Regions from separate parts of the Moritella yayanosii genome, predicted to be linked through region 1. Evidence: predicted binding sites of a transcription regulator. Region 1 holds the regulator's gene; each other region holds the start of a gene.
The links. The regulator LexA, encoded in region 1, represses DNA repair genes until DNA is damaged. The targets are predictions, from matches to a motif close to TACTGTATNNNNATACAGTA.

Region 1 (8,111 bases):
TGTAAAATATTGTTCCGGTAGAAAGTTAATAGCACCGCTTGTTCGTATGACATAGATAGCATTTGTCCTAAGCTATCTTCACGTACGGTGAATTTTTTCAGTGCGATCGCTTGGTCGAGAATTTCTTCTGCACTGTTTTCCGGCAAGGTACTGAATTCGCTATATGGATTATTACGCAATAGCTTTAAATAACTATCAATTTGTTTAACTAAAATTTCTCGGCTCAATGCCTTGTGTGGCGCAGCGTGTAAAATTAATGCGCAAATAGTTAAGGCGTTTACTGCCGCTGCACTGTTGATATTCACCATTACTTGATTGGCGAGTTCACGGGTTGTTTGGTTTAACCAAGCAGGTTGTTCATCAACGGGCATGTTCATGTCATCACGCCAGTTTTTCACGTGTTTGTTTAAATATTGGTTAAGGTTGATTGGCTCACCAAAGTTAACAAATGCTTGGCCGTAATTTTTAAGTTTTTTGGCGATCCCAAATATTTGGAATACACTTTCTTTTTTCTTATGGGCACCGGATAATTCTTTTACGTAGGTACTCACTTCCATCACATGATCGTAACCAAGGTATACTGGAACTAATGTAATCGGTCGGCTTTGATCTCTTAACATCGCTTGTAACGTCATGTTAAGCATGCCGGTTTTTGGTGGTAATAAACGGCCGGTACGGCTGCGGCCACCCTCAGTAAAGAATTCAACAGAATAACCTTTTGAGAATAATAAGCTGAGGTATTCTCTGAAGATTGTTGCATAGAGTTTATTACCCTTAAACGTGCGGCGTAAGAAAAATGCACCACCACGACGGAACATCGGTCCAGCAGGGAAGAAATTAAGGTTAATGCCGGCGGCAATGTGTGGGGGGATCAAGCCTTCATTGTAAATAACATAAGAAATAAGCAAGTAATCCATGTGGCTGCGATGGCAAGGCATGAAGACAATTTCATGACCATCAGCGGCCAGTTTACGCACTTGTTCGGCGTTGTTAACCTTGATACCACTGTAGATCTTATTCCATATCCAGCCCAGAAAATTGCTGGTGTTTTTTACAAATTTATAAGAAAAATCACTGACAATTTCATCGATATAATCATGGGCCCGTTTTTCCGCTTTTTGCGCTGAAATTTTTTGTTCTTCGATTTCAACTTGGATGGCTTTTTTAACTTCTGGATTACGCAGCAGTTGTTCAAATAATTGATAGCGATTTGGCAGTTTCGGTCCCGATGCGGCTAGTTTTTGACGACTGAAGTGGATCTTGGCGACACGAATTAATTTTTGCGCAAGTTTTTCATCACTACCATGCTGATCGGCCATGAAACGTAGTGATACGGGTTTATTAAAACGGACTAAGTTGTCTTTGCGGTTAAGGCCAACAATGAGGGTTTTCCGTAAACGACTTGGAGAAATACTGTTCGCTAATGACAGTAGTGGTACTTGACCTTCTTTACCCGGTGCGCGGCCCCAAAATAATGAGACGGGCATTAACTGAATATCAAGGACTTTATCATCTTTGTGTAAGCGTAATAATTGTTGAAATTCGTTAAAAAACACGTTTTTATCTTTTACTTGGCCAAACAGTGGCGCAGGGTTATCTAAGCAAACATAACTGGGAATGATGACGCCATTCACTTTAATTGGCGTAAGAGGGTCTGGTAAGCCTCGTTCTTTACAGGCACGTTGTAATGCGACCAGATCTGTCATCGATTTAGTTTTCAAAACATAAACAATAGGACGCGTTAAATCTAACTTTAGTGCATCAACTGGATTGTCTGGTACGTATTGAGATTTAACTAAGCCGTTAACGAAACTTCGAATTAACATTGACGGTGTTTGTTGCATAAGTGGTATCATTCTGTTGATTAAAGTGCGAGAGTGCTTACTCTAATAATATCAGATGTGTAGTCATAAATCTGTGTTTAAGCGTCGGTCAGCGATTAATTCATTATTTTCCAGATATCCCCACTACTAATATTGCAAACTTGATATTACTGTATATAATTACAAGAAACTGTATATAAAACCAGTTAGGGTTCATGATGAAAGCATTGACAAAAAGACAAGCAGAAGTACTTGAATTAGTTAAACAACATATTAAAAATACTGGTATGCCACCGACCCGAGCTGAAATTGCGAAGGAACTTGGTTTTCGTTCACCTAATGCGGCGGAAGAACATTTAAAAGCATTAGCACGAAAAGGTCATATTGAAATTCTAGCGGGCACCTCACGTGGTATTCGCTTGTTGGTTAATGCTGAAGACGCCAGCAATGATAAGGGTTTACCTTTAATCGGACAAGTTGCTGCCGGCGAACCAATTTTAGCGCAAGAGCATATTGAAACGCACTACAATATCGATCCATCGATGTTCACGCCAAATGCAGATTTTTTATTGCGGGTACGCGGTGAGAGCATGCGTAACATTGGTATTATGGATGGTGATTTATTGGCGGTACATAAAACCAAAAATGTCAGTAAAGGCCAAGTTATTGTTGCACGTGTTGATGATGAAGTCACCGTTAAACGTTTTGAGCAACAAGGCAATGAAATTTTATTACATCCTGAAAATGATGAAATGAGCACAATACGTGTCGATTTAAATTGCCAAAGTTTTGACATTGAGGGGGTTGCTGTCGGTATTATTCGTAATACAGACTGGATGTAATCACACTTATCTCAGCTACTTTGAAGGGAGATAGTTAATATTCTCATTATTGACTATCTCTATCTCTATATTTTGTCCTCCCGATGATGCTGTAATTTATAGAAACCATTTCCAATTCTGTTCTCAGATCACAGTTCTTTGTATTGCCTGCTTATTTATAAAATCTTTTCCTATACTCAACACGAGTTATAAAATAATTAATGAATTTATTTTCTGTGACGTTTGCGTAAATACAGGATTAGTTTATGGAACAAAACCCTATCGCCATCGGAGAAATTTATGACGGTGGTGAAAGCGTTAGGATTTGAAACCGACTTTAATTATGCATCAATGTGAGGATCTGTAATGAAACGAATATTAGCGGTAGATGATTCGGTATCCATTCGTGAAATGGTGCTGTTTACTTTAAAACAGGCGGGTTACCAGGTGGACTCTGCCGTCGATGGTGTTGATGGGTTAGCAAAAGCTAAAAGCGGAAACTTTGATCTTATTATTTCAGATATTAATATGCCACGGATGGACGGCATTAGCTTAATCAGTAAATTACGTAGTGAAAGTGCGTATAAATTTACGCCAATCCTAATGTTAACGACGGAATCGGATACAGATAAAAAATGGCAGGCAAATCTGCAGGTGCAACAGGCTGGATAGTGAAGCCATTTAACCCAGAAAAACTCATTGCTACTGTCAAAAAAGTATTGAGGTAAGCATGGATATTGATCTTAAACAGTTTCAACAAGTGTTTATTGAAGAGTGCCTAGAAGGACTGGAGGTGATGGAAGCTGAACTGCTAAAGTTACATCCTGGCTCGGTAGATAGCGAAGTCATTAATACCATTTTTAGAGTCGCTCACTCAATTAAGGGCGGTGCAGGCACATTCGGATTTCATCAATTAACGGCATTTACCCACGTAGCCGAAACCTTACTTGATGATTTTCGCGCAGAAAGACTGCCCCTTATCGATGGTCATATTAACCTTTTTTTACAAACAGTAGATTGTTTAAGAGCGTGGGTCCAACTGTTAGCTGATGATTCGGAATCAATTCCTGATGCGGCAGAAAGCCTAAAGCAGCAATATAATCAATTCTTACAACGTGATGTTAATCAGGACGTATTATCTACGGGGGATGAGCCGCTCGCTAAATCGAAGCCGCCAGCGATGAAGGGACTCGACGATGGTGATTGGTTGATTCACTTTGTTCCCGGGCAAGATATTTTAAAACAAGGTAACGAGCCGCGTTTAATTTTTGTTGAGTTACAAGATATGGGTGAACTTAAGGTGATGCCTAAACTTGACAATGTACCTTTGTGGAATAATTTATCACCTGAAGATATCTATGTAACTTGGGATCTTGAATTAATCAGTCAGGTAAGTGAAGTGCAAATAAAAGAAGCCTTTGAGTGGGTCGAAGATGAATCAACCATTACCATTACAGCGCAGGTATGCGATCTCAATCAATAGCAAGTGAGGCATTGGCTACTGATAATAAGGTGTTAGCAGAGTCGATGCTTTAATTAACTATGGTTGGCGAAGTGGTGAGATTATTGTTGAGATCCGAGATGATGGCCGAGGGTTAAACAAAGTGAAGATCCATGCCAAGGCTATTGAAAAGGGTATCGCGAATAAAGATCAGCGTTATAGTGATAATCAAATCGATGAATTTATATTTTCGTCTGGTTTTTCAACCGTCGAAACGGTGAGTGATATCTCTGGGCGTGGGGGTTGGTATGGATGTCGTAAAGCGTAACATTGAATCGCTCGGTGGTGATATTAAAATTGAATCGACGGCGGGTGAAGGCAGTTGTTTCTCGATCCGTTTACCGTTGACGCTGTCTATTACGTATGTCAGTAGAGCAAAGCAATGAGGCGGTAAATAAGATCACAGTGATGGAAAGCCAAATGAATAATATTAATGGGCTTGTTGATAATGCACAGAAAATCGCTAGTCAAACTAATTTACTTTCCTTGAATGCCGCCATTGAAGCGGCTCTGGCTGGTGAGATGGGTCGTGGTTTTGCCGTTGTAGCACAAGAAATTCGATTATTATCGGATACTTAAAATAAATTTAATGAGGAGATCAGAGCACAAGTGACACAAGCGCGGTTACACCAAGAATTAATTAAATTTGCACAGTTAGAAGTCTGCAGGTTGAAGATATTATCAGCCAATTATCGAAACATAATATATTGCAAGCGGAGAATATGAAACAAGTATTACTGGCCTGTAGTGAGTTGTTATCTACAGAGGAACATGCCGAACAAGATATCTTTGTTGATAAACTGAAAGCTGCCGCGGAACAGTTCAAACAGCAGTCACTGCAAGTGCAAAACAAGACGATTAGTTCGGGGTATTTTTCTTGCTTTTTTATTGTTACACCTTAGCAAAAGTGATTTGTGTTTTAATGGTATTATCATTTCTGTGTAAATGAATATAATGAGCGCCATACAGTATGACTGACCTAATATATAGATAGGTATTACGGCATATTAATTTTATCCCAATGGAGATGAACATGACTGACAAATTTATTAAATCTAAAGCCGCGATTGCTTGGGGCCCAAATCAACCACTATCCATTGAAGAAATAGATGTAATGTTACCAAGAAAAGGTGAAGTGTTGGTTAAGGTTATCGCTTCTGGTGTCTGTCATACCGATGCATTTACATTATCGGGTGATGATCCAGAAGGTATTTTCCCTGTCATTCTTGGTCACGAGGGTGGTGGTATCGTAGAACAAATTGGTGAAGGCGTTACCAGCGTGCAAGTCGGCGATCACGTTATTCCTTTATATACGCCAGAATGTGGTGAATGTAAGTTCTGTAAATCAGGTAAAACAAATCTTTGCCAACAGATCCGTGAAACACAGGGTAAAGGTTTAATGCCTGATGGTACGACGCGTTTCTATAAAGACGGTCAGCCAATCTTCCATTATATGGGCTGTTCAACATTCTCTGAATACACGGTATTACCAGAAATATCGTTAGCGAAAGTGAACAAAGCCGCGCCGCTTGAAGAAGTATGTCTCCTTGGTTGTGGTGTCACAACGGGGATGGGCGCGGTAATGAATACGGCGAAAGTGGAAGAAGGTGCTACAGTTGCCATCTTCGGTTTAGGTGGTATTGGCCTTTCTGCGGTTATCGGTGCAACAATGGCGAAAGCAAGTCGTATCATTGCGATTGACATTAACGAAAGTAAATTCGAACTAGCGAAAAAATTAGGTGCCACAGATTGCATCAATCCAAAAGATTATGACAAACCTATCCAAGACGTTATCGTTGAACTTACTGACGGTGGTGTAGATTACTCGTTCGAGTGTGTTGGTAACGTTGATTTAATGCGTTCGGCATTAGAATGTTGTCATAAAGGTTGGGGCGAATCAGTCATTATTGGTGTTGCCGGTGCAGGCAAAGAGATCTCAACGCGTCCATTCCAACTGGTAACTGGTCGTGTATGGCGTGGTTCTGCATTTGGTGGTGTTAAAGGCCGTACCGAGTTACCTGATTACGTTGAACGTTACCTACAGGGTGAATTTAAGTTAAGTGATTTCATTACTCATACTATGGGTCTGGAAGATATCAACGAAGCATTTGACTTAATGCACCGCGGTGAAAGTATCCGCAGCGTGATCCACTTCGATAAATAATTATCATATGCCCCGTTATTTATCGTCGACATAGCGGGGCGACTAAAGGTTTGTCATGTCTATAGAAGTTGTTAGTAGTAATAAAATGTTTGGCGGTTGGCAGCATCAATATAATCATGCGTCGAGTGTATTAAACTGCCAGATGCGTTTTTCTGTGTATTTACCACCGCAAGCATCAAATATGCGTAAAGTACCTGTGATGTATTGGTTGTCTGGCCTGACGTGTACGGATGAGAACTTTATGCAAAAAGCCGGCGCTCAGCGTATTGCGGCAGAACTGGGTATTGCGATTGTGGCACCGGATACGAGTCCGCGTGGTGAGGGTGTACCTGATGATGTTGAGCAAGCGTATGATTTTGGTTTAGGTGCTGGATTCTATGTAAATGCCACACAAGCACCGTGGAATACGCATTATCAAATGTATGACTATGTGCTCAATGAATTACCAGCATTAATTGAAGCTAATTTCCCGGTGACACAAGAGCGTGTGATCAGTGGTCATTCGATGGGTGGACATGGTGCGTTAGTGATGGCACTGCGCAATCCTGAGCGCTATCGTTCCGTGACGGCATTTAGTCCGATTAGTAATCCAATCAATTGTCCTTGGGGACAAAAAGCATTACAAAATTATCTCGGTAAAGATAAAGCAACGTGGCAACAATACGATGCGAGTTTACTGATGGCGAAAGCGGATAAATTTGTACCTGCGATGGTAGAGCAAGGCAAAGATGATTCATTTTTGGATGAGCAACTTAAGCCGAACATGTTGACAGCTGCGGCGGAGAAAAAGGGTTATCCTCTGACACTGGAAATGCATGATGGTTATGATCATAGTTACTATTTCATCGCCACATTTATTGAAAAACATATGCGTTTTCATGCGGCGAATTTAGCGAAATAAGGATTATACATAATCTTATGATAAGGGTGGTGGATCTCGTATCTATCCCCCTTTCTGGTCATTTTGAACCGGCAAAACCCAGCTGGCGCCAGCTTTCATAGATAAACACAGATACCGCGTTAGATAAATTCATACTGCGACTCTCTGGTAGCATCGGAATTCTTACCTTTTGCTCTTGTGGCAATGTATCGAGTACTTCTGGCGGTAGACCACGTGTTTCAGGTCCAAATAATAACACATCACCGGCTTGATATTGCGCTTCATGATGGTATTTCGTGCCTTTGGTGGTACAGGCGAAAATACGCGCATCCCCCACACAATCTAAAAATGCTTGATAATTAGCATGACGTTTTACGTCTGCAAATTCATGATAATCCAGTCCCGCCCGTTTTACCCTTTTATCATCCCACTCAAAGCCAAGCGGTTCGATTAAATGCAATTTGAAACCAGAATTGGCACAAAGGCGAATGATATTACCTGTATTAGGTGGGATCTCAGGTTCGAATAGTGCTATCTGTAACATAATAAAGTCTCAGTTCAGGGTTATATAACGTGGGTACTTTGCGTAGAATAGCAAATTTAACAACCTAATGGTAAAAGTGATGAAAAAGCGTAGTACTTTGATCGTAGCAGGCTTGATTATATTAAGCGCGATACCTTTTAGTTTAAATATTTTGATTAATATGTTCTTTGCAGATCTAGATACAGAAATGTATGAGAAGAAAAAGGCCCGGGTGGAACAGCGTCGACAAATAGAAAAGATGTTCCCTGAGTTAAATACTAAAGATCCATTACGTCCACAATTCACTCTAGATAACGTGGCAGAAGAGAAGCAATAATCGACTTATCATCTATATTGTTCCAGTATTGATGTTAGCTGATTGGTATAGAGATAGTGATT
Region 2 (8,111 bases), 430 kb from region 1:
TCGGTGGGCTTCGTTTGCCATCCAGATGTTATAGTCAAGTTGATCTACGGCGTTGAAATCAAGGCCTGGATTGTTAGTATAGCCATCGACATTGTCTGGCTCAACACCATCACAGCCTTTATTCTGTGCTAAGATTAGTCGTTCTTTCATAATATTTCGGACATTGTCAGAGCGAACATCGATCCAGCGTTCACCCTCCCATTCATCAAGTGGGTTGCCGAGATCTGCTGAGGTGAATAGGCTAGCATCATCACGCCAATCTTCGTAGGTGCCTGCAGAGAAATAGCAAATGACCCTTTTGTTTTGACTGTGTAGTTCTGCGATCTGCTGCATACTGGTATCAAACAAATCAATATCATAAATATCAACATCATAACTAGTATTAATACTACCTTGTAACTGCCATTGCCAAGTGGACATGACCGCTGGTTGATACCATGATGGAAGATCGGGTTCGGGTTCGGGCACAGGCTCTGGTTCGGGCACGGGCTCTGGTTCGGGCACAGGCTCTGGTTCGGGCACGGGCTCTGGTTCGGGTTCAGGCACGGGTTCAGGCACGGGTTCAGGCACGGGTTCAGGCACGGGCTCAGGCGCTTTTTGACTCTTATCCGGTTTGCTCGCTGGTATTTTTGGACCGTGAGGCTTATCTGCTGGCTTACCATCACAGGAACCGCTACCAAAGCCGATCAGCATTAAGGCCGCTAGCAGATATAGAAGAAAGTTTTTCATGGTTTACTCATTAGCTTGATCAACAATAAAGGTTCGGCCGAGATTATCGATATCGGTCGTGATGAGATGTTGTCCACCGTAAAAATCACCGCCTGCAATCCCTGTTATTCTGCCTTTGATGGCGTCATCGGCGATTAAAGAGACGGTATTATTATTACGATCCCAAGTGCCTCGCAGGTTTGCTTTTTGTGCGGCTAACTTTTCTTCGACCATCACACCTATGCTGTAATAATCCATATTTATGATCGGTAAGTTAAGTAACTGATTAAAGTAATCTGTTACTGCATATAACCAATCATATTGCAGGGTATCTCCGTTACCATAATCGTGTAGATTAGTTGCATGGAAGTAATGTGGCCAAGGGCGGAAGGTCAGCATATGTCTGAAGGTTGTTTGTGCTTCGGCCGCCAAGATCTCGCTGTAGTTGCGTGGTTGACAAATAGCACCCGAAATTGTGCAGGGGTTATCACCCGCATCAATGTGGCGCTCATAGAAGATATAATTATATTCGTCTGTTAACTCCTCTGGTGTAGTGACGTTATAAAATAAAGAGGTTGGATAACGCGGCAGTAGTAAAATATCTGTCTCTGGGACATAAGAAGGAATATCTTGATTTGGACGGGATATATCTGATGCCATATAACGAATACCGAGGTCCATCATACTATCAAATAATGCCGGGTTATGACCTTCAGGGTAATCAACAAATATCGATGATGCTTGGTTGGACCCCTCTGAATCCTCTAAGCCGGAATTATTACCTGTCACCAGGGTTTGAGTCGCGGTGGTGAATTCTGGAAACCCTAACCGTTGCCAAACTTCGATATTGTCATTAATTTCTTGAAACGCAATATCATAAGTTGCCCCTGAACTTTTATACATATCCCGGTGCGTAAAGGTATGGTTTAAAAATCGAAATTCGTTTCTATTGGTCACGATCGCATCTGTTAGTGGCTCATTAGCGGCGAAGCTGATTTTTAAGTTAGGATGTTTACTTTCTTTCTTTTCCTCGCTGGTAAATACTTTAATGAGGGTGCCACTGTCAGCCATAATAAGTAAGTCAAATGTAGGTAAATTCGTGGTTCTCCAGTGATTAATTAAGCTGGTAATATTAAGGTTAATTCGATTTCTGTTAACGGTATAAACAATGCAATAATTGGGGTCGAAAGAGCCGCCTGATGATAACCAAGCATTCGCTGCATTTCTTGCATTCCATGTTGCTTCATTGGTCCATGTTTCTATCATTAGGCAGATGCTACCGGTACTTTCTTCGGTACCACCTTTTACTTTCTTGGTGGTTAATTTTAGTGTTGCAATTGCCGCATTATTGCTGATCTCATCCGGCAATTCGAATTGTAATAGTCCATGTTCTCGCATCGATGACGATGTACCGACATTGATTTTATTACCGCCAGTTTGATTGCTATCTTGGTCTACCGAGTTAATCGACAGTGCTGTTGTCGAAATCAAGCTAACAGGGCTTGGTGATGCTTGGGCTGCACCGACACCATTGAAGGCGAGGTCGAGCTTGAAATTCTTTAAGTTGGTGTATTGATCCATAAACTTGCTATTTTCCCTGACGATATTGTCGATATCGTGGGCACTATTACGGTAACGTTTCTCGCCTGTGGTGGTATTTGTTGCTGGGTTCCACAGTTCATCATGGATGAATACATCATCGATGTGGGCGGCAAGGTAAATATACCTAGAACCAATAAATACCCCCTGTGTGGCAAAATTTAAAAATTCGTAGTTTAATACTTGTGAATAAAGCAAATACTTGGCATTGGTGATACTTGAAAATAACACTTGGCGGCCGTCAGCATATACCAGCGTCGATATCATGATCTTACCTGATGTTTTATCGGTGAGTAGCGGGGTGACAACGGGACCATCTGGATCAAAGTTTGGATGTGTAGCTATGGTGTAATCGGTAATTTGGAGGTTATTGGTCTTATTGACGTATTCAAATATATCATTGTTATTAGCGAGTTGCCAAACCCCGGTAAAGGAAAAACCAGCGGACATAGAGGTCATATCCATACCATAATCTAAATCATAAGTGACGCGGAAATATTCTCCTGACATCGGGTAGCCTGATAATACCGATTCGCGTACCTGATAGTCGCGTTCGTAAGCGTGTAATATTTTCCATTCGTCTAATGTAAATGCAGAGCCATTGACACTGCCACTCCCCCAATTATATAACGAGCTATCGGTTAAAATAATGCCGTTGTAGTTGCCCTGACTATTTGTCACTAACAAATCGGTTGTTAGTGTTGTCTGCGTTGCATCGAGGACATCGTAGGGCACACCCATTTCATCGAGCATATCATCGATTAAATCAAGCCCTTGATCTTGCTCGGCCGATCCAGTGGTAATGATCAGTAGTTTCAATTGTACAATTGGTGTGGCGCTGGCACTGGCCGCGAACAGTAATAGTAAGAACATAATTGATAACAAGTTAATTTTGCTTGGTATCGTGGTTCGCACCTTACTTAGTAGCATAATGTTACTCCGTTAATGTTTAAAAATAGATGACTGTAGAAGGCGTTATTAAGTGTTGATCTTTACGTTTGAAATAACATTTTTAAGTGTAGACATGAAAATTAGTAGTGTAAAATGCCGTTTGTGGTATTTTAATATTTTATCATCTATGATTGTAAGGTTTCGTGTCTGCATATTTTTTCTATTACCTAGCGTCCCCATAGACTTAGATAGCAAAATTCGCTACATTAACTGTTTATTCATACAGTCCATAATTATTCACATCATGAAACTTTATATTGCCGAAAAACCTAGCCTTGGCCGTGCTATTGCCGAGGTATTACCGAAACCACACAAGAAACATCAAGGTTATATTGAAGTTGGTAACGGTGATGTGGTGTCTTGGTGTATTGGCCATTTGCTCGAACAAGCAGAACCGGATGCCTATGATGACGCGTTTAAAAAATGGCGTTTAGAGCACCTGCCGATCGTGCCTGAAACCTGGCAACTGAAGAAAAAACCCAATACCAGTAAACAACTGACCGTATTAAGAGGACTGGTAAAAAAAGCCACCAGTCTTGTGCATGCTGGCGATCCTGATCGTGAAGGGCAATTGCTGGTGGATGAGGTGATTGAATTTCTTAAAACACCCGCGAAAAAGAAAAATACCACCCAACGTTTATTGATCAGCGATCTCAACCCCGCGGCAGTGAAAAAAGCGCTGAATAATCTGCAACCTAACAGTGACTTTATTCCTTTATCAGTGTCGGCATTAGCGCGCTCACGTGCCGATTGGTTATATGGCATGAACATGACTCGCGCTTATACTTTGCAAGGTCAAAAAGTGGGTTACCAAGGGGTATTATCAGTAGGGCGCGTACAAACCCCTATTTTGGGTTTAGTGGTGAGACGTGATATCGAGATCGCCAACTTTGTCAGTAAACCTTTTTATGAAGTGTTGGCGCATTTACAAACCCAGCAGCAAGAGATGTTCACCGCCAAGTGGAAACCGAGTGACGCTTGTCGTCCGTATATGGATGAAGATGGTCGGGTTCTGGTCAAAAAACTGGCTGAGAATGTAGTCAGTCGCGTCCAGGGTCAAACGGGCGAAGTGACTAAGTTGGAAAAGAAAAATAAACAACAAGCTGCGCCACTGCCATATAACCTATCTTCACTGCAAATTGATGGTGCGAAACGTTTTGGTATGAGTGCACAGCAAGTATTAGATACTTGCCAAGCCTTATACGAACGCCATAAACTCATTACTTATCCGCGTTCAGATAGCCGTTATTTACCCAAGGAACATTACAATCATCGTGGTGGGGTGATTAACGCGATCGCTAAAACCAGTGCATCATTGCAGCAAGCAGCGGTAAATTCCGATCAAAGTTTACGTAGCAAAGCCTGGAATGACAGCAAGGTTGAGGCCCACCATGCCATCGTACCGACTGAAAAAATCAGCAGTGTAGAGCGTCTTAACAGCAGTGAAAAAAACATTTATGAATTAGTCGCAAGGCAATATTTGTGTCAATTTTACCCGCCCTATGAATACGCCGACACAGTTGCAGAAATAACTATCGTTGGTGGTTTGTTTGTTGCCAAAGCAAAAATGACCTTAAAACAAGGCTGGAAAATATTATTTCCTAAATCCGCCGCCAGTAATGCCAAGCAAACTGAAGCTGAGAAAGAATTAGCCGCGCAATTACCGACCATTAAAAAAGGCGACCAGGTATTGTGTCAACATGCTGAATGCATTGAAAAACAAACTCAACCACCGAAACATTTTAGTGATGCCACTTTACTTGCGGCGATGACCGGGATCTCCCGGTATGTCAAAGACAGTGAGATCCGTAAGATCTTGAAAGATACTGATGGGCTCGGCACTGAAGCCACGCGTGCGGGCATTATTGAACTGTTGTTTAGACGTAACTTCCTGGTGCGTAATAACAAACTGATCTTAGCCACGGACGCGGGTAAAGGCTTGATTAATGCCTTACCAGAGTCAGCGACCTTACCGGATATGACGGCGCAGTGGGAATCGGTACTTGATGGTATCAGTAAAAAAGAAGCCAGTTATCAGCATTTCATGGACGGTTTATTGCAACAGTTATCAGGCATGATCGAACAGGCGAAAGCGACACTGCCTGATGGTTTACGTGGTCTTTCGAGCGGTAAACCTGCGGGTGGCCGATTTAAGAAAAAGTCAGCGAAAAAGCGCAGTTATAAAAAGTCATAACAGCAAAATGAGCTCGGGCATGACATTGATAACGCCTCAAACGACGTTATGCCTTGAATATTCTCACCTTTGGTTTGCTGATTGTACATCTTGAAGTCGCTTGGGTATCTGTTTGTGCCGAGATTGTGATAATTCTGTGATGAACAATTTTCTTAAATAGGCCATGATTACTATATGGGAAGTTAACTAAGCAGGTAACGGAATGATTATTAAGTGTAAAAACAAATCTCAAGCAAGTGAAAATGATGTTATTGCGGAACCAGTTTATCAGCAACGCCGACAATTCCTCAAGCAATTAGGCCTAGTCGGTGTGGGTTTAGCTGCAGCAAGTCCAGCGCAAGCCAGTATCTTTGATATTTTTTCTGGTGATAAGAACAAAGCCAGCAAGAACGCCTTTGTGCAATCGCCATTGACATTAATTGGCAGTAAAGATCACGCCAATGGTGAGATCTGGACACCAGAGAGAAAAGTACTCTCACATAATAATTTTTATGAGTTTGGTACGGCGAAAACTGACCCACAAAAAAATGCTCAGAACTTTAAGGTTGAACCGTGGACGCTCACCATCACTGGCGCGGTAGAAAAAGAAATTACCTTAGGCTACGACGACTTATTCCAGATTGCGGATCTGGAAGAGCGTATTTACCGGATGCGTTGTGTGGAAGCATGGTCGATGGTGATCCCGTGGACAGGCTTCTCGTTAGCTGAAATTATTAAAAAAGCCAATCCCACCTCGAAAGCCAAATATGTCGCCTTTGAAACCTTATACGATCCGAAACAAATGCCGGGTCAAGCGTCTTCTTATTTAGGTGGCAGTCTGGATTGGCCCTATGTCGAAGGTCTACGTATGGATGAAGCGATGCATCCGTTAACTATGTTGTCTGTGGGTACGTTTGGTAAAACGCTAGCGCCGCAAAATGGTGCGCCTATCCGCTTGGTTGTGCCGTGGAAGTATGGTTTTAAAGGCATCAAATCAATCGTTAAAATTCACTTGTTAGAAAAAGAGCCACCAACGACGTGGAATCGTCTGGCTGCTCGTGAATATGGATTTTATGCCAATGTTAATCCTGCAGTCGATCACCCGCGTTGGAGTCAAGCATCGGAACGTCGCATCGGTAGTGGCAGTATTTTCAGTTCTAAACGCATAAAAACATTACCTTTTAATGGTTACGCTGAAGAAGTCGCTGACCTGTATCGTGGTATGGATTTGAAAAGGTACATTTAATTATGCCAATGCTAACCTATAAACGGTTGCCTTACCTTAAGGCCTATATTCATGTACTGGCCATTATGCCATTAGTATATTTAGGGTTAGCCATTGATGCTGATGCGCTGGGTGGCGACCCTGTGCAAGCCGTGATCCACTTTTTAGGTAAAGGCGCGTTAAATTTATTACTCGCCACCTTGGTGATTTCACCTTTAGCAAAGCGTTATAAAGAAGGCTTATTAATTTCGACGCGCCGTGTTGTTGGCTTATATTGTTTCTTTTATGCAAGTTTGCATTTAGTGGCGTTTGCTTGGCTCGATTTGGGCTGGGATATTGCTTTACTACTTAAAGAATTAGTAAAAAGACCGTATATTTGGCTCGGCATGATCGCGTTTATAATTTTACTGTTATTAGCGTTAACCTCGCCAATGTGGGTGCATCGTAAAATGAAACGAAATTGGCAGAAATTACACAATTTCATTTATCTCGCCGCTATTTTAACCCCTGTTCATTACTATCTTTCAGTCAAATCAGGCTGGATCGAACCTATTATATACGCTCTATTAGTGGTGTTCTTGTTGTCACAAAGAAGGAAAGTAGTGATAAAGTTACTAAGCAATATTTACTGTTTTTTTAAGAAAACATAATCTCCCAGTTCATAGATATTTTGGCGTTTTTAAACTAATGTAGGGGGTATATCACTGCCTTATGCGAGAGAGAAGTACAGGTTAATGATTATGTGATGAGATCATTAGCGATCAATTGACACAAGTTGACGCAATTAGACGTAACCCTTTCATAAGTTGTCACATCCTCATGGTTATTTTATACAAGTTGACGCAATTTAGCGTTGTTTTATAAAGCATTTTTAGAATTAAGTTTTCTTTGATCTGTTACAGTTTTTTCTTCGTGACCTTACTTTACACTGTTCTAAACGCTATAATTACCCCGTATTTTGTAGATCATCATTGTTGCAGGAATTAAAATGAAACAACAGACAAGCAGTACAGGTGCAGAAAAAAAAGGTGAGTGGAAGTTATTTCTCTTCTTAACCGTATTTTTATTTCCAATCCTAGCCACCGTTAGTGTATTTGGTTATGGCTTTATTATGTGGATGAGTAACATTCTTTTTGGCCTGCCTGGTCATTCATAAATTTAACCAATTACATTCTATTCAGGTAACACTCAAATGAAAAAATTATTTTCCATGATCGCGCGCTCTTGGCGTGTGTTTAACAAACCGAGCAAGCATATCTCTTTAGGTATTATTACTTGTGGTGCTTTCCTTGCTGGTATCATTTTCTGGGGTGGTTTCAATACTGCGTTAGAAGCAACAAATACCGAAGCATTTTGTATTTCTTGCCACAGTATGAAAGAAAATAACTATAAAGAAATTCAAAGTACGATCCACTGGTCAAACCGTAGTGGTGTGCGTGCGACTTGCCCTGATTG
Region 3 (8,111 bases), 1.3 Mb from region 1:
AATGGTCGTAGCAATGCGATGGGCCTGATACACACGTGCTTTAATTTCTTTTTTTAATAAGGCTCTAGTACTGTTTTTTTCGTAATTTATTTGCTGAACAAGCTGCTTAACCTGAGACGTTACTAACTCTTTTTCTGTTTTTATAAAATCTTGGCGAAGTGTTTTTATATCATCTTTCAGTGTTGCTCGATTATTGCTAATAATAATCACGTTAACCAAGCTAGCGAAGATAATGACAATGATAGGGGGAATTATTTTTATCAACCGCAGTATTTTAAGATCTTGAGTCATTTGTATTGAATAGCTTACAGTTGATTAGGAGAACTTAGCAATATAATAAAAACGGATATAAAAAGAAAGGTGTTCTGGCTTAATAAAATCAGAAAACTACTCTTTTTTGGCTAGAACAGGTTGGTTTTTCTACAATATCTTGACGTAGGAACCAATTGTCTGAATCAGCGTTGTTTAATGTATCGCTAGCTGCGAGCCACTGGGGAATTATTAATTACTTCACCAAAATCGATTTTGCTAATAGCATAAAACAATTTATTAACATACATTATACAGGTTTTTATCATTTGGAGAGGGAAGGCACATAACATGGCAATGAAGCTTATTTTAGTTATTTTGTTTGGATTGGCACCTGCAACGTTTGCGTTTGCATCCGGTGGCAGTGGGGAAATCGTTGATCTCACTACGTCCCGAATAGGCTATTTTGCTGTAATTATCTTTACCTGCGCATACTTGCTGGTAATGGCGGAAGAGCACTTACATTTACGAAAATCAAAACCTGTGCTGGTGGCGGCGGGTATTATTTGGTCGCTGATTGGTTGGCACTATGCTAGCTTAGGCATGTCAGATATAGCCGAGGCCGCATTTAGGCATAACCTGTTAGAGTATGCCGAACTATTGCTGTTCTTACTGGTTGCGATGACTTATATCAATGCGATGGAAGAGCGTCAGTTATTTGATGCACTGCGCAGTTGGATGTTAGGTAAAGGTCTCGATCTGAGGGGCTTATTTTGGCTAACCGGTATTCTCGCATTCTTTATCTCACCGATTGCCGATAACTTAACCACGGCTCTGCTTATGTGTGCGGTGGTAATGAAAGTGGCAGGGGAAGACAAGAAGTTTATTAACCTTGCTTGTATTAATATCGTAGTTGCCGCGAATGCGGGTGGTGCGTTCAGCCCATTTGGTGATATTACAACCCTGATGGTATGGCAAAAGGGCATGGTTGAATTTAATGAGTTCGCTGCGTTATTCTTACCATCGGTGGTTAACTTCATCGTACCTGCGACGATCATGACGTTCTTCATTCCTAAAAATGCCAAGTTATCTGGTGTAAAAGAAGCAGTACATACCAAGCGTGGAGCCAAACGTATTGTGTTGTTATTCCTGTTGACTGTTGCATCTGCGGTTGCGGCGCACAGCGTGTTACACATGCCACCAGTATTAGGCATGATGACAGGTCTGGGTTATCTGCAATTCTTCGGTTACTTCTTGCGTAAAACGCTGCCAATCTCGTTAGAGCGTAAACGTGCGAAAGCTGAATTAGCGAATGATGAAAAAACCTTAGAACAGCTCGGTAGTGTCGTGCCATTTGATGTTTTCAGCAAGGTTGCTAAAGCCGAATGGGATACCTTGTTATTCTTCTACGGCGTGATCATGTGTGTGGGCGGTTTAGGCTTTATGGGTTATCTCAGTCTGGCTTCTGGCATCATGTACGGCACGTGGGACACCACGGTTGCCAACGTTACAATCGGTCTGTTATCGGCGGTTGTGGATAATATTCCGGTGATGTTTGCGGTATTAAGCATGCAACCTGATATGTCACTGGGGCAATGGTTATTAGTGACGTTAACAGCGGGCGTGGGCGGTAGTTTACTGTCTATCGGTTCTGCCGCTGGTGTGGCGCTGATGGGTCAAGCACGTGGACTGTATACGTTTGCAGGACACTTACGTTGGACGCCCGTGATTGCACTGGGTTACATCGCGTCGATTCTTTGCCATTTATGGCTGAATGACGCGTTGTTTTAATTTGTAATGTTAAGCTAACACTAACCAAATACATTGTGTTTGGTTAGTGTTTTTTATTTCGGTATCAACTCTTTTTTAGTCTGTTTTAACTCTAGTTATTAACTATTCTTATCCATCTCATCTGCTTGCGTCTGTACTGCGTATTGCAATTGTGCTTCTAGCGCATCATGCTCTGGTTTATCCTTGATCGACATACTCAAATCACTGTCATCGAACACATCAGAACATTGTAAGATCTCGACCATGTCTGAAGCGATGTCTGGGACAGAACCAATCATGGTACTGGCAATATCAACGGCGTATTCCGGAATAGTGTCAGCAATTTGAGTGACGTATTCATTGACCGCCGTTTCAATATTAGCGGTGGTATCCCCGGGTGTTGCTTGCTCTGCTTCGATAAGATTTGTCACATAGGCCTCGGCCACTACGTTCGATGACTCTGGTAAGGCTTCAGATACCGCTAAGGCTAACTCGGCAGACTGCTCTGGCGATACATCGGTTAAACGGCTATACAGCTCAGCTGCGGTCTGTTCAGACGCAGCTGCAGTACGATCAACAGGACGCATTTCATCTAACAAGTTAGATAGATTAGTCATGTATTGGTCGGTCATTTCTAATAATTCTTCAGGGTATTCTTCAACCATATTCTCGGCTGCTAATTCAATCATATCAATGCCGTTGTCTGGCATTGAGTTAGCAATGGCAACCACAATATTAGTAAATTGGTCTGGATATTCGGTGGTGATCCAGTCAACTAATTCATCCGCTTGTTCAGGCGATGCATTGGTTAATGCTTCGGCAATATGAATGCTCATTTCGGGTGCGGCAGCGGTGATCGATTGATACAGTCGACTGATATCAATTTCATCAATGGTACTTAATGCTGCGGCTAGGTTTGAGGCATTATTCGGATCGCGTATCGCCAATGATTTTGCCATGTTGACCGCTGCGGCTGGGTTTTTAGCGGCTAAACTTATCGCTACTTCGACTTCTGAGGTTTGTTCAAAAGAAGGTTGGGCATATTGAGTTCGAGGATCCAGTTCTGATGCCACTCCAGATGGGGTTTGCATGATGAAGTTTTCTTGTGCATCGCGCGGTAATGCTGGCTGCTTGAACATATTACCAATGATCAACGCCAGTAACGTCATGGCCGTGATGCTAATAAATGCAAATAATGCGGCACTGCCAAACATGTCCATGACGATAGCCGCGAGATTGGGTCCCAGAATACTGCCCAGTGCGTAAATGACTAGCAAGGCGCCCATTGCCGCAAGGATCTGCTCTCTTAATACTTTATCGAAGGTTTCTGCCATGCTTATAGGGTAGAGGCAAGCAGTTAGCCCCATCACGACAGAAATCGTTAACAAAGTGAGATTAAATTGCGATGAATTAATCAGTTGCGGTACCAATAAAGACAACACAGCAATGGTTAACACCATACCAATCATGGTTTTACGACGGTCAAAACGGTCGGATAAATAGGCTATTGGATATTGAAAAACGATGGCGCCAAAGATAGATGCCCCCATGAAGATGGATAAATTGAAACCTTGAATACCATTATCACTGGCAAAGATAGGCAACATGTTGACTAAACCGGCATATAGAAACCCGCCATAAAAACAACAGATCACCCCGAGTGGTGACAGTTTTATAATGGTCATTAAGGACATGGACTGACTGTCTTCAATCTGCGGACCTTGTTGCTTGCTGATGACAATAGGGGTGATAGAAAGACTAAACAGAATACCGGAGATAACAAACAAGGTGACATCGGTGACGGGTGCCACGTTTAACAAAAATTGCCCAGAGAATAGCGCAGACATGATCATCATCTGGTTAATCGATAATATTCGTCCACGGTTTTCTTCTGTGGCGCTATGACTTAACCAGCTATCGAGTGTGGCGTTGGCACAGGCGATGCAAAACCCAGTCAGTATGCGCATCGCGGCTAGCATTAATGGTTCTGGATACAGACCTGAAAGTAAGATAGCCACCGAGGTTAAGCTACCGCACATGGCAAATATGCGAATGTGACCAACCCGTTGTAATAGCGTGCGACTATAGATAGCACCCAGTAAGAAGCCCACTGACAGCATAGATAAGATGATACCTATGTTCTCGACGCTGATACCGTCATGTTGCATGCGTACAGGCAATAGGATATTACTCAAACCATAACCAAGCATGAGCAAGAAGCCACTAATGAGCAGTAATATGAAAGGTTTAAGGGTTGTGATCACAGGCGTATTCTCTTATCGATTTAATCTAAAGTTATTGATTTTTCATAGTAAGCTTTATAACATACAATCAACAAATTATGATATCCGATTACGTCTTTGTGTAAATATTTTCACGCTTCTAAAAATGCTGTACACTTAACCAGTCTTAAACTACTTTTTCTGGTTAATTTTGTCAGCTACATATCTGGGTTTTTTATTATCGCGCCATAGCCGTGATCGTAATGGGTACAATGAATTAAGTTACTGGTTAGCATCTGAAATGGGTGCGGTTAAATTGATCCCAGCAACCCAACCGCTGGTGATGTTCATTCCTCAAGATCAACTGACCACAGCCTTAGCTTGTTTAAGTGAATTGAACCCGCGTTTTACTTATAAAGATCTGAAAATGCGCAGTTTTGATTTAGAATTCATGAGTGCCTTTTATTTCCGCACCTCGCATGACTTTCACCGTGCACAAGAGTTATTGAGACGTAAGCTGGTCACGGTTTTAGAAGCAGACATTCGCCCAGCAGAACGTTACTTAATGGAGCGGTTTGTTAAAGGGGCGGTTGAGTTCACGGGTACGCCAGTGCAACGCAAAGGGTATGTTGAATTGCAACAAGCACAGCTTAAACCTGCGGCATTACCAGACAACTTAGTTGACAAAATTAAACAGATCTCATTGGATATAGAATGCTCAGAACACGGTGAACTGTACGCTATTGGTTTGTATTCATTTAGCCCTGCTTATTGCCCTGACGGCCAGCCTTTTAAACGGGTATACATGATTGGCGAAGCACCTGAGAAAGACGTAGCGCAAGATCCCGAAAGCGAGCTGTTAATCCATTGGGTTGCTGACGAAAAAAGTTTATTACTGGCATTGCAAGCCTTTGTGATCAGTTATGATCCCGACATCTTTATTGGCTGGAACGTGATTAACTTTGATTTCCGTTTATTAGCCCAACGTGCCACATTCCATAACCTTAAATTAGCGCTGGGTCGCGGTGGTCAAAACCTGCATTGGCGTGACGGCCGGACCCCACAACAACAAGGCTTTTTAACCTTACATGGTCGGGTAGTGGTTGATGGCATTGATAGTCTAAAAACCGCCACCTATAACTTCCCCAGCTTTAGTTTAGAAAATGTGGCGCAAGAAATACTCGGTGTTGGTAAAGATACTGATGATGTTGATAATCGCATGGAACAGATCAACCACGACTTTCATTTTAACAAGGTCAAGCTAGCAAAATACAACCTGCAAGATTGCGTATTAGTGTGGGATATTTTTGTTAAAACCCGATTGTTGGATTTCTTGTTATTACGCTCGCAGTTAACCGGATTAGAATTAGATCGTAACGGTGGCTCGGTAATGGCGTTCACCAATGTGTATCTGCCTAAGTTACACCGCGCTGGTTATATCGCCCCTAATCTACGTGAGAGTGGGGTAATGGCAAGCCCTGGCGGTTATGTGATGGACTCCTTCCCGGGTTTGTATGATCACGTGATCGTACTGGATTTTAAGAGTCTGTATCCGTCGATTATCCGCACGTTCAAAATTGATCCAGTGGGACTGTTAGAAGGCGTGCAAAACCCAACTGAAGCAATCCCCGGATTTCGTGGTGGGTTGTTTGATCGGAATAAACATTACTTGCCCGATATTATTACCGAACTGTGGGCGCAGCGTGATCAAGCCAAACGTGACAACGATGCCGCCCGTTCGCAAGCCATTAAGATCTTAATGAATTCGTTTTATGGGGTATTAGGATCCGGAGGTTGTCGTTTTTATGATACCCGTTTAGCCTCGTCGATCACCATGCGTGGGCAAGAGATCATGCAAACTACAGCAAAGTGGATCGAAGAGCAGGGATATAAAGTGATTTACGGTGATACCGATTCCACGTTTGTATTACTCGATGCGGCTAAATTTACCGACGGTTATAGTGGGTCGTCAGCTGATCGCGGTTTACAAGCCGACCGCATGGGTGCAGAACTGTCGGCGTATATTAATCAACAATGGCAGCAACTATTACGTGAAGATTACGATATCGATTGTTTCTTAGATATTGAATACGAAGTGCATTATCACAAGTTCTTAATGCCCACCATCCGTGGTTTGGATAAAGGCAGTAAAAAACGTTATGCCGGATTAGTGCATACTAAAGACGGGGAAAAGCTGATCTTTAAAGGGCTGGAAACCGTACGCACCGATTGGACAGATTTAGCTAAGATGTTCCAGATGGAGTTATACCATCGGGTATTCCATAATATTGCGGTCGAAGATTACGTGCTGGAAATTGTCGAGAAAACCTTAGCGGGTGAATTTAACGACAAGCTGGTTTACCGTAAACGTTTGCGCCAAGAATTAGCGCTATATGTGAAAAACGTGCCGCCCCACGTAAAAGCAGCGCGCGCCGCCGATGAAAAAAATCGTCAATTAGGGCAACCGTTACGTTATCAACATAAAGCATGGATCAGTTATGTGCTCACCCTGAATGGCCCTGAAGCGGTCGAGCATCAACATTCAGTCTTGGATTTTGAACATTATATTGAAAAACAAATTAAACCCATTGCCGATGGTATCTTGCCATTTATTGGCTTGAGCTTTGATTTGATAACCGATCAGCAAATGGGATTATTTTAATCCTGACAGTACTTTACCTGCATTTGTGCAACTTACCCTGACACATCAATATAAACTGGTTTATCTTGATGTGTTACTCAGTGATGAGTAATAGCGATAAACCAGTATGTCTTAGCATCAGTTCATGCAGGTTTTGGAACCGACTTGTTCGTGACAGATTGTTGGGGTTAGTTTCGTTCTTGATAAATAGCCGCTAGCTGCTTTGACATGATATCGGCAATTTTAGCTTGGGCGGTGCGGTTGGGGTGAATACCGTCATTTTGCATCAGGCTTGGATCTACGGCGATCGTTTCCATGAAAAACGGCAACACGGTAATGTCTTTTTCACTGCCAACTTGGGTAAATACATCGGTAAACATTTTACTGTAGCGTGGGCCATAATTAGGTGGAATACGAATACTCATCACATACACGGGAATATTCTGCGCGTGTGCGAGATCAACCATTTGCGTCAGGTTACTTTTGATTAACTTAGGCGGAAAACCACGTAAACCGTCATTACCACCGAGTTCGATGATCAGTGCATCAATTGATTGCTTAGCCAAAATTCCCGGTAAGCGAGACAGGCCGCCTGCGGTAGTCTCACCACTGATACTGGCATTGATAATGTTATACGGGGCATTTTGCTTGGCTAACTGTTGATTAAGCAGGGTTACCCAGCCTTCATTTTGTGTCATACCATAACTGGCACTAAGGCTGTCACCCAATAACAAAATTTTATGGTTAGCTGTGGCATGTGCTGCAGATAACAAGATAACCATCAATAATAATACTTTAAAGGCATTTTTAAACATGAAGCTAAATTCCGACGTTATATTAAAAGTAAGTGCCTTAACTAAATCAGTTAAAACAGAGGCTAAAACCCTCGATATCTTATATCCGATGGATTTAACTGTGGTAGCAGGTGATTCATTAGCGATTGTTGGCGCGTCTGGCTCAGGTAAGTCTACCCTATTGTCTATTATAGCGGGGCTAGATTTACCGTCGAGCGGTGAAGTTTTTCTAAAAAATCAGCCCTTGCACCAATTTAATGAAGAGCAACGCAGTGCGGTTCGCGCGAAACATGTTGGGTTTATTTTTCAGCAGTTCTTATTAATCAATAGTTTAACCGCGTTGGAAAATATCATGTTACCGGCAGAGTTAGCAGGTATGGATAACGCTGAACAATTAGCGCGAGAATTATTAGCCAAAGTCGACTTAGTCGATAG
Region 4 (8,111 bases), 2.5 Mb from region 1:
ATCAATTTGATGACCATCGATAGAAACTACCAGTAACGTTAGGTCTACACCATCTAATATAAGCGGATCATTATGGCTACCACTACGACGTACTTTATTAATAGCAACAACTTTAGTTTTACGATCATCGAGATTAAAGTCGAGATCGATATTATCAATAAAATAATTTGGTGCTGTATAGTCTTTTAAATACTTAGCATTAGGCGTAATTGTCATTTATAGTCCTAATCTATCGACGGATAGAGACGTAAAATAGAGAAAAAAAAGTGCAGCTGCCCGCTGCACTTGGAGTAAAAATAGAAGTGGTTTAGCTAGATTTGCTTAAATCAATGGCTATGTTGGCTGTTTCTAACAGGAATGCATCGTCAAATTCAAAATCTTCAGGTTTGTCATCTAACGATTTTACCGCAGGTAATGCCTTGCGTTCTAAGCGTTCATTTAAACGATTTAAACGAATTGCTTCGTTCTTTTCACGATCTTTCATACGCACAGATTCTTTTAAAGAAATGGTTTTGACATCAAGTTCTTGTTTATATTTAATAATATCTTCTTGGATATAACTAAATTCAGGGTTTACTGCAACACGTTTATTATGTTTTAGTGTCAAACTATTAAGTATTGATTGCAGAGCCAGCGATTGCTGGTAATTTGCCTTATGGATTTTATCCCAAGCCAATGCATTCTCTTCAATTGATTCACCCGTGTCTTCTGGCTTTACAGCCGATGGAAAGGTAATATCAGGCAGCACACCGCGTAGCTGAGTACTACCACCATTAATGCGGTAAAATTTAGAGATCGTATACTGCACACTACCAATAGGTTTGTCGTATAGATCATATAAACGCGCTAAGGTTCTATGCTGCTGAACAGTACCTTTACCAAATGTTTGTTCTCCCACAACTAATGCTCGACCATAATCTTGTAATGCCGCGGCAAAAATTTCAGATGCAGAAGCACTATAACGGTTAACTAATACGACAAGCGGGCCATCGTAGTAAGTTTTGCCATCACGGTCTTCTAATACATTAACTTTATCTCTGGCATCACGCACTTGTACAGTTGGACCTGAATCAAAGAATAATCCTGAAAGCAAGTTTGCTTCTTTTAAAGCGCCGCCACCATTATCACGTAAATCGATAATAATAGAGCTAACCTGGTCTTTTTTTAGCTTAGTTATTTCAGTAAGCACATTTTTAGTTAGACCATCGTAGAAGCTTGGAATTTCGATAACACCAACCTTCTCACCATTAACATCAATAATTTTGGATTTTGCAGCTCGGTCTTCTAGACGTACTTTGTCACGAATTATTTCCACAATTTTGTGCTTGGCACTTGCACCTTCACCACGCACAATCTCAAGACGTACTTTGGTACCTTTAGGGCCCTTAATCTTATCAACGACATCATCTAGACGCCAACCGACAATATCAACAATTGTTTGATCGTCTTGTGCGACACCAACAATTTTATCTTCAGCTTTTAATTGTTTTGTTGCGTCTGCCGGTCCACCAGCGACTAAAGAGCGGATCACGGTGTAATCATCAATAGTTTGCAGTACAGCACCAATACCTTCTAAAGAAAGGTTCATTTCTGTTTTGAAACGATCAGCACTACGTGGTGATAAGTAGGACGTGTGCGGCTCGATACTCCGTGCATACGAGTTCATCAATGTTTGGAAAACATCTTCACTTTGTGTCTGTTTTAACCGTTTGATTGCAGTATCATAACGCTTATGCAGTAATTTTTTTATCTCGGGCCAGTCTTTACCGGTTAACTTTAAATTAAGTGCTTCGTACTTAACCTTCTGACGCCATAGTTCATCAAGTTGTGCTGTCGTTCTAGCCCATTCTGATTCAGCTGTGTCGAAATAATATTCGTCATCTGTATCGAATTTAATTTCAGTGTCAAGTAAGGATAATGCAAAGGCAAATCGTTCATAACGACGTTGTAAGCCCACAGTATAAATATCATAAGCAGGTGCAAGACGACCCTGACGGAAATCTTTCTTGAACGACAGCGCATACTTTTTAAAGTTATCTATATCACTCTGCAAAAAAATTGTACGATAAGCATCAAGCTGTTTTAAATAACGGTCAAAAACTTCAACCGCAAAAGTATCATCAAAAACAACCGATTTATAATGAGAACGCGTGAAAAGATTAACGAGACGTTTACTGGCTTCAGAATGCTGAGCTTCTTGCTTTAATGTAGGGAGTTCTTTAATTGATATAGCAGGTTCAAATGCGTGCGCATATGTGGCTAATAGTACCGAAGCACTGATAAAAGTTCGTGTTAAAACTTTTTTCATTAAAAATCCTTTTGAGAATAAGTAACGCTAAATTAATAATAGTCAAGTACTAGCTCATTTTCATATATTTAGCTAACACTCAACTACTAAAAATTTAGAACACGCTTATTGCTTATACAAATAGGTGCTCTCTTTTTACTTTTAGAGAAAGTCCAGATAGTAGTTCAACTTGAACACTATCTTTAGATACTTCAACAATAGTTGCTTGTACCGGTGCTTTACCAACTACAACTTTGACAGATTGGCCTGATTTAAGTTCCGACTCATTTACTGGACGTTCAACTTTAATCGTAGGTTTTTGATCCGCTTTAGGCGCAGATTTTTTAACTACTTTTTTAGGCGCTTGTTTAACAGTAGGCTTTTTCTTTTCAGCGTTGGCCTTCTGTTCTGCATTTTTCTTATTACGTTCAGCGAAAAATTTGGTTTTACTTTCTTCAAGTGTTTTTTGTGCATGCTCGATGTGCTCAGCATCTAAAACACCTGCGTCGTTGCCATCTAAGTCAACTCGTACAGCATCTTTTTTCGCGCCGTGAAGGTAACGCCAGCTTGCAGTATACTGACGAAGAGCCGTACGTAATAATGTTTTACTAACTTTAGGGTCTTCTTTAAGACGCTCAGCCAGATCTTGAAAAATGCCAATTTTTAGCGGTTTAGCTTCGCCCTTTGCAGTGAAACATTTTGGGAATATTTCTACCAAATAAGCGATAACTTCTTTGCTATTTTTTAGCTTTTCAATGTTTTCCATGAATGACCTTAAATTACTTCTAATTGTTCAGATATAACAAAACCGTAATCTTGCTATATCGCATGTATAAAATTTATCGCTATTATAGAGCGATTGCAATTAAATGCTATCTTTAATCCGTTAACTTCACCCTAAAAGGTGTTGAAAAATAACCACACCGGTGGTTTTTCATGCTTTGACAAACAATATTTAATCGTATGAAAGATTAAGCCGCTTCTTTTTCTACCGTGCTTTTGGACACCTTTTTCGATTTTGGTGTCTTTTCTTTGCTCACTTCAGGCGTTTTTAATTTACCACCCTTCAATATTATCTGTAGTGATGCACTGTTTTGTGCCAAATATAATGATAACTCTTCAGTAAGACGATCATCCATATCAAGTGATGATGAACTGATCAAGTCAGTAAGACCATCGGCTACATCTAACATTTTATCGTATGTATCAGCTTCTTTTTTACTTGTAAACGTCATTTTTTCCACACCATTTCGTTCAACTACATACTTAACTATTACGGCCATGAGCCCACCCTCTAAATACACTGTATATTATGACAGTGTATTTAGTATTTCTGATTTATTCAAGTGATTGATAATTATTTAATCTAATTATATGCGGTCTGCATCTATACCATTATCCATAAAGATTTTGGATAAGATTTCGTGAGTTACCATTATTAAGGAAAATTCATATAAAAAGGTTACACACTATCGTCATTTTTGCATTTATGGTGTAAATTAATTACTTAAGGTTAACCAAAAATATTTTTGATCAACCTTAATCTATAACCTCTGATTTATGCACTTAATATTTGAATCAAAGTTTTAGTTCGCAGTCATTTTTAGGCCAATACTTCAAAGGATTAAATTATGGCAAGAAATTTAATACTGAATATGTTTGCTAAATCGCCTCTGAAACCACTCGAACAACATATTCGGCTGGTGGCCAACTGTAGCAATCATTTAAAACCGTTTTTCCAAGCTTGTATCGAGAACAACTGGGACAAAGCAGAAGAGATCCGCAAACAAATCTCTGAATTGGAAAAAGAAGCGGATAAGCTAAAGCGCGAAATTCGCCTCGGATTATCCAAAAATATCTTCATGCCAGTGCAACGTTCTGATGTGCTGGAACTCGTTACTCAACAAGACAAAATTGCCAACAAGGCCAAAGATATTGCTGGCCGGGTAATTGGCCGTAAATTACACATCCCTGATGAAATATCCAAACCCTTTATTGAATTCTTAAACGTCTGTCTCGATGCTACCGATAAAGCGGCGGATGCGATCAATGAACTTGATGAGTTATTAGAAACCGGCTTTAAAGGTCGTGAAGTTGATCTGGTCGAAAAGATGATCTATCAACTCGATAAAATTGAAGACGACACTGATTCTCTGCAAATTAAATTACGACGTTCTTTATTATCACTAGAAAAAAACTTAGATCCTGTTGATGTGATATTTTTATACCAAATCATCGAATGGGTAGGCGGACTTGCCGATTTGGCTGAACGTGTTGGTGCACGTTTGGAGATTATGCTAGCCCGATAAAAGATAATACAAGGTAACTGGAAATGGACATACTCACGAGTTACGGAACAATTCTTGTTTTATTTGCTGCTGGGGTCGGCTTTTTTATGACCTAGGGTATTGGCGCTAACGACATTGCCAACGCAATGGGAACGTCGTTTAGCGATTAAGCCAATAGCGGCAACCGTTTTCCCAAAAGCAGTTGGCGCGTGCAAAATACCCGTATCATGTGCAGCCATGACATCGACAGCATTCTGCTGCTCAGGTCTCAATATACCAAAGAATTCAATTTGATTTAGCGGTTGCCCCTTGGTGTTCACAGGCTTAGCGTTATTGCACTAAGCCACAGCTGGACAGGAACGGCTTAGTGCTTATACTTTAAAGGGTATGGTTCGCATTACTGAAAGTATGGCGAAGGATGATCCACTCGCCGCCACACGGTTTGATATTGAGTATGTGACCAATGTATTTTACGTCGATTTCTAACCAGTGTGCCCGATTAACGCCATTTTTGTAGAAGATAACGTATCGAACAGCTGAAGTTAATCAAATTGAACTCACACGTTGTTGGCCATCCATCACCAAGATCCGTGCGCCACTACCATGCCGATGAACAGGCGCATGCGGCGGAGGTATTTTGAAAATTCGTAATAGGCACAAAAATTGGGATTGGTTGTTTTTCTGGCGGAAGAGCTCCCCGTTATCTGCTCCACCGTTAATTAAAAATATCAGGAATTTAGCCATGCACACTACTGACCATAATCAACGCCAAACGCCAAACGCGTCACCCCAATCGGCCGTTAGCGCTGAAAGGATGCCCGGAATACGTCATATAATTGCTGTCGGCAGCGGCAAGGGCGGCGTCGGAAAGTCTACAGTGAGCGTCAATCTGGCGCTCGCGCTACAACAACTCGGGGCGCGTGTAGGAATCGTAGATGCAGACATCCTTGGACCAAGTATTCCCGGTATGCTCGGTATCGAAACAGATAAACCGCCGTTGATGACCCCGGATGGCAAGATGATCCCTGCACTGCGGCACGGTCTGAAAGTTGTATCGATGGCCATGCTCACCGGAGACGACGACCCGGCCGTCTTGCGTGGGCCGATGGTAGGAAAATATCTGAATATGTTCGTCGGCGGCGTGCAATGGGGATCGCTGGACTATTTGATTCTCGACCTCCCGCCCGGTACCGGCGACACCCAATTGACGCTGGCACAGAGTATGCCGCTGTCGGGCGTGGTTATCGTGACAACACCACAGGCCGTGAGCCTAAAGATCGCCCGCCGAGGCTTGCGGATGTTCGAGAAGGTTCAGGTCAATATCCTTGGCATCATCGAGAACATGCGCACATTTACCTGCCCTCACTGCGGCGAGAACACGGATATCTTCCGTCACGGCGGTGGCGAGCAGATGAGCAAAGAGCTCGACGTCCCCTTCTTGGGTGCCTTACCTCTCGATATCGATGTCGTTACCTCCGGTGATGAGGGTCGGCCGATCGTGGCGGACCAGCCAACGTCGGTCAGCGCCAAGGTGTATGCCTCCATCGCCACCGCGCTGGTGGAGCAGCTGCACGAGGCGGTTACCGTGCTGAAACCCTTTGTGTGGAAGTGGGACAGCGACGAGGGCGCGCCTGGCTGGATGGAAGACGCGGCGCGGCCTGCTGGATCACAGAAGACCCCGATCGGTTTCCTGCGGCGCGATCCGCGTACCTTATCTATCCTCTGGGAAGACGGTCATCGCGACGACTTCGACGTCCGAGACCTGCGCTTGGCATGTCATTGCGCCCTCTGCATCGAGGAGATGAGCGGACGCAAGCTGCTCGATCCAAAGACGATACGATCTGATGTGAGTCCACGACAGATCATGAGCGTCGGCAACTACGCGATCACGTTCGATTGGAGCGACGGCCATAACAGCGGGATATATTCGTTTAACGACCTACGTGCATTAGGCGCGGACGCTGCGGCGAGGAGCGTTGAAAATGTCTGATTTCCTGCTTGCGGATCAACCGATCAGCATTCGTGCGGAGACTTCGATCGCTGACCCCGACACGTGCAAGTTCATCGTGAGCCGTACTTTGCATCCTGGCGGCCCCTTCTTCTTCGCCAACAAGGAACGAGCTGCCGGTTCGCCGCTAGGCGAGCAATTGTTTGTACTCCCCGGCGTAGCCAACGTGCTCATTGCCGAGAGCATAGTGACCATCTGCAAGGAGCCGACCGCCTCGTGGTCAGGACTAAAAGCCGCCATCGGCACAGCCATCCGCGCACAGCTGTTGACTGGCGTGCCAGCTATCTTGGAGATGTATATTCACACTGACACACAAACCGGTATGCAAAGAAGGTCAGATGCAGAGCTTATTACTGTTATTCAGGCACTGCTGGACAAGGAGATAAACCGTTCAATTGCTAACCACGGCGGCAAAATATCGATAGTAGAAATCCGCCAAGGAAAACTTTACATCAGCATGAGCGGCGGCTGCCAGGGATGTGCATCCTCTCAGATAACACTGCGACAGGGATTTGAAGTCATGCTGAAAAGGGTCGCCCCGGAAATCGAGGAAATTGTCGATACGACCAACCACGCAGCGGGAAAACAGCCATTCTACCCACGCCATGAGGAGCCCCTATGATAAATCGACTGCCCCAACAAACTACTCCAACCGTCGCTACGCTCGACGATCTCGCAAAGCTGGCAAACTACTCCAACCGTCGCTACGCTCGACGATCTCGCAAAGCTGGCAAACTACTCGCTCATGGATACGCTCAACTGCGATCCTGATGCGACAGGAAACGGCGTCGACCATACAGCACGACAAGTATTTACAGGGCACTATGTCCCCGTCAATCCTACCCCTATCCAAGACCCCGAGTACGTTACGCACAGCAAAAACTTTTTCCGCGAACTTGGTTTTTCCGACAGCATGGCGCAGTCGGCCGATTTCGTTCGTATGTTCTCTGGCGACCTAACAGACGTTCCAGAGCCGTTGCGCAAGGTCGGTTGGGCGACGGTCGCGCAATGTCTGTGCTTGAGGCTGTCATTAACGGTCAACGCTGGGAAATGCAACTAAAAGGCGGAGGACGTACACCATACTGCCGTGGCGCCGATGGTCGCACCGTTCTGCGCTCAAGTGTTCGCGAGTTCTTAGCACAAGAACACATGCACGCACTTGATCGATCGTGAGTACAGTGACGTCATCGACAATACACTCACCACGGCTGAAAAAGTGGTGTTGCTCGCGCGCGAGTTCCGCAACCGCTTGACGTCATTGATAGCCAATTGGACCCGTGTCGGTTATTGTCAAGGCAACTTCAACAGTGACAACTGCGCGGCAGGAGGCTTTACACTCGACTACGGCCCCTTCGGGTTTTGCGATGTATTCAACCCGCAATACCAACCATGGACAGGGGGTGGGCATCACTTTCCGTTCCTGAATCAGCCCATGGCAGCGGAACGCAACTTTCACATGTTTTGCACGGCGTTGCTGCCTCTAGTGGCATCGCATCAGGATTCTATAAAAAATATCGACGAGATTTGC

Region 2: MORIYA_RS13030 (DNA topoisomerase III) is a predicted target of LexA. The motif match lies at 3,467-3,486, and genes of this name have one in related genera.
Region 3: MORIYA_RS08830 (DNA polymerase II) is a predicted target of LexA. The motif match lies at 4,409-4,428, and genes of this name have one in related genera.
Region 4: MORIYA_RS03425 (YebG family protein) is a predicted target of LexA. The motif match lies at 3,589-3,608, and genes of this name have one in related genera.

What each region holds. Positions count from the first base shown of each region.
Region 1 covers NZ_LS483250.1:3,238,720-3,246,830, forward strand. Annotated here, with positions in the region: gene plsB (glycerol-3-phosphate 1-O-acyltransferase PlsB) at 1-1,844, opposite strand, end outside; gene lexA (transcriptional repressor LexA) at 2,042-2,665, shown strand; partial or broken gene MORIYA_RS15040 (response regulator) at 3,011-3,372, shown strand; gene MORIYA_RS15045 (Hpt domain-containing protein) at 3,375-4,127, shown strand; gene MORIYA_RS21440 (hypothetical protein) at 4,394-4,531, shown strand; gene MORIYA_RS21445 (methyl-accepting chemotaxis protein) at 4,566-4,724, shown strand; gene MORIYA_RS21450 (hypothetical protein) at 4,868-5,047, shown strand; gene MORIYA_RS15055 (S-(hydroxymethyl)glutathione dehydrogenase/class III alcohol dehydrogenase) at 5,179-6,309, shown strand; gene fghA (S-formylglutathione hydrolase) at 6,365-7,210, shown strand; gene trmL (tRNA (uridine(34)/cytosine(34)/5-carboxymethylaminomethyluridine(34)-2'-O)-methyltransferase TrmL) at 7,269-7,733, opposite strand; gene MORIYA_RS15070 (hypothetical protein) at 7,813-8,049, shown strand; gene MORIYA_RS15075 (ATP-binding protein) at 8,084-8,111, opposite strand, start outside.
Region 2 covers NZ_LS483250.1:2,810,286-2,818,396, reverse strand. Annotated here, with positions in the region: gene MORIYA_RS13040 (endo alpha-1,4 polygalactosaminidase) at 1-729, opposite strand, end outside; gene MORIYA_RS13035 (Agd3-related carbohydrate deacetylase) at 733-3,237, opposite strand; gene MORIYA_RS13030 (DNA topoisomerase III) at 3,503-5,452, shown strand; gene msrP (protein-methionine-sulfoxide reductase catalytic subunit MsrP) at 5,655-6,677, shown strand; gene msrQ (protein-methionine-sulfoxide reductase heme-binding subunit MsrQ) at 6,680-7,306, shown strand; gene MORIYA_RS13015 (periplasmic nitrate reductase, NapE protein) at 7,645-7,812, shown strand; gene torC (pentaheme c-type cytochrome TorC) at 7,849-8,111, shown strand, end outside.
Region 3 covers NZ_LS483250.1:1,944,895-1,953,005, reverse strand. Annotated here, with positions in the region: gene MORIYA_RS08845 (bifunctional diguanylate cyclase/phosphodiesterase) at 1-291, opposite strand, end outside; gene nhaD (sodium:proton antiporter NhaD) at 601-2,040, shown strand; gene MORIYA_RS08835 (MFS transporter) at 2,139-4,283, opposite strand; gene MORIYA_RS08830 (DNA polymerase II) at 4,453-6,903, shown strand; gene MORIYA_RS08825 (arylesterase) at 7,071-7,697, opposite strand; gene MORIYA_RS08820 (ABC transporter ATP-binding protein) at 7,696-8,111, shown strand, end outside.
Region 4 covers NZ_LS483250.1:767,440-775,550, reverse strand. Annotated here, with positions in the region: gene pepN (aminopeptidase N) at 1-216, opposite strand, end outside; gene prc (carboxy terminal-processing peptidase) at 308-2,308, opposite strand; gene proQ (RNA chaperone ProQ) at 2,421-3,053, opposite strand; gene MORIYA_RS03425 (YebG family protein) at 3,259-3,570, opposite strand; gene MORIYA_RS03420 (TIGR00153 family protein) at 3,919-4,596, shown strand; gene MORIYA_RS03415 (DEAD/DEAH box helicase family protein) at 4,656-4,895, opposite strand; gene MORIYA_RS21570 (P-loop NTPase) at 5,213-6,565, shown strand; gene MORIYA_RS03400 (NifU family protein) at 6,558-7,205, shown strand; partial or broken gene MORIYA_RS03395 (protein adenylyltransferase SelO family protein) at 7,254-8,111, shown strand, end outside.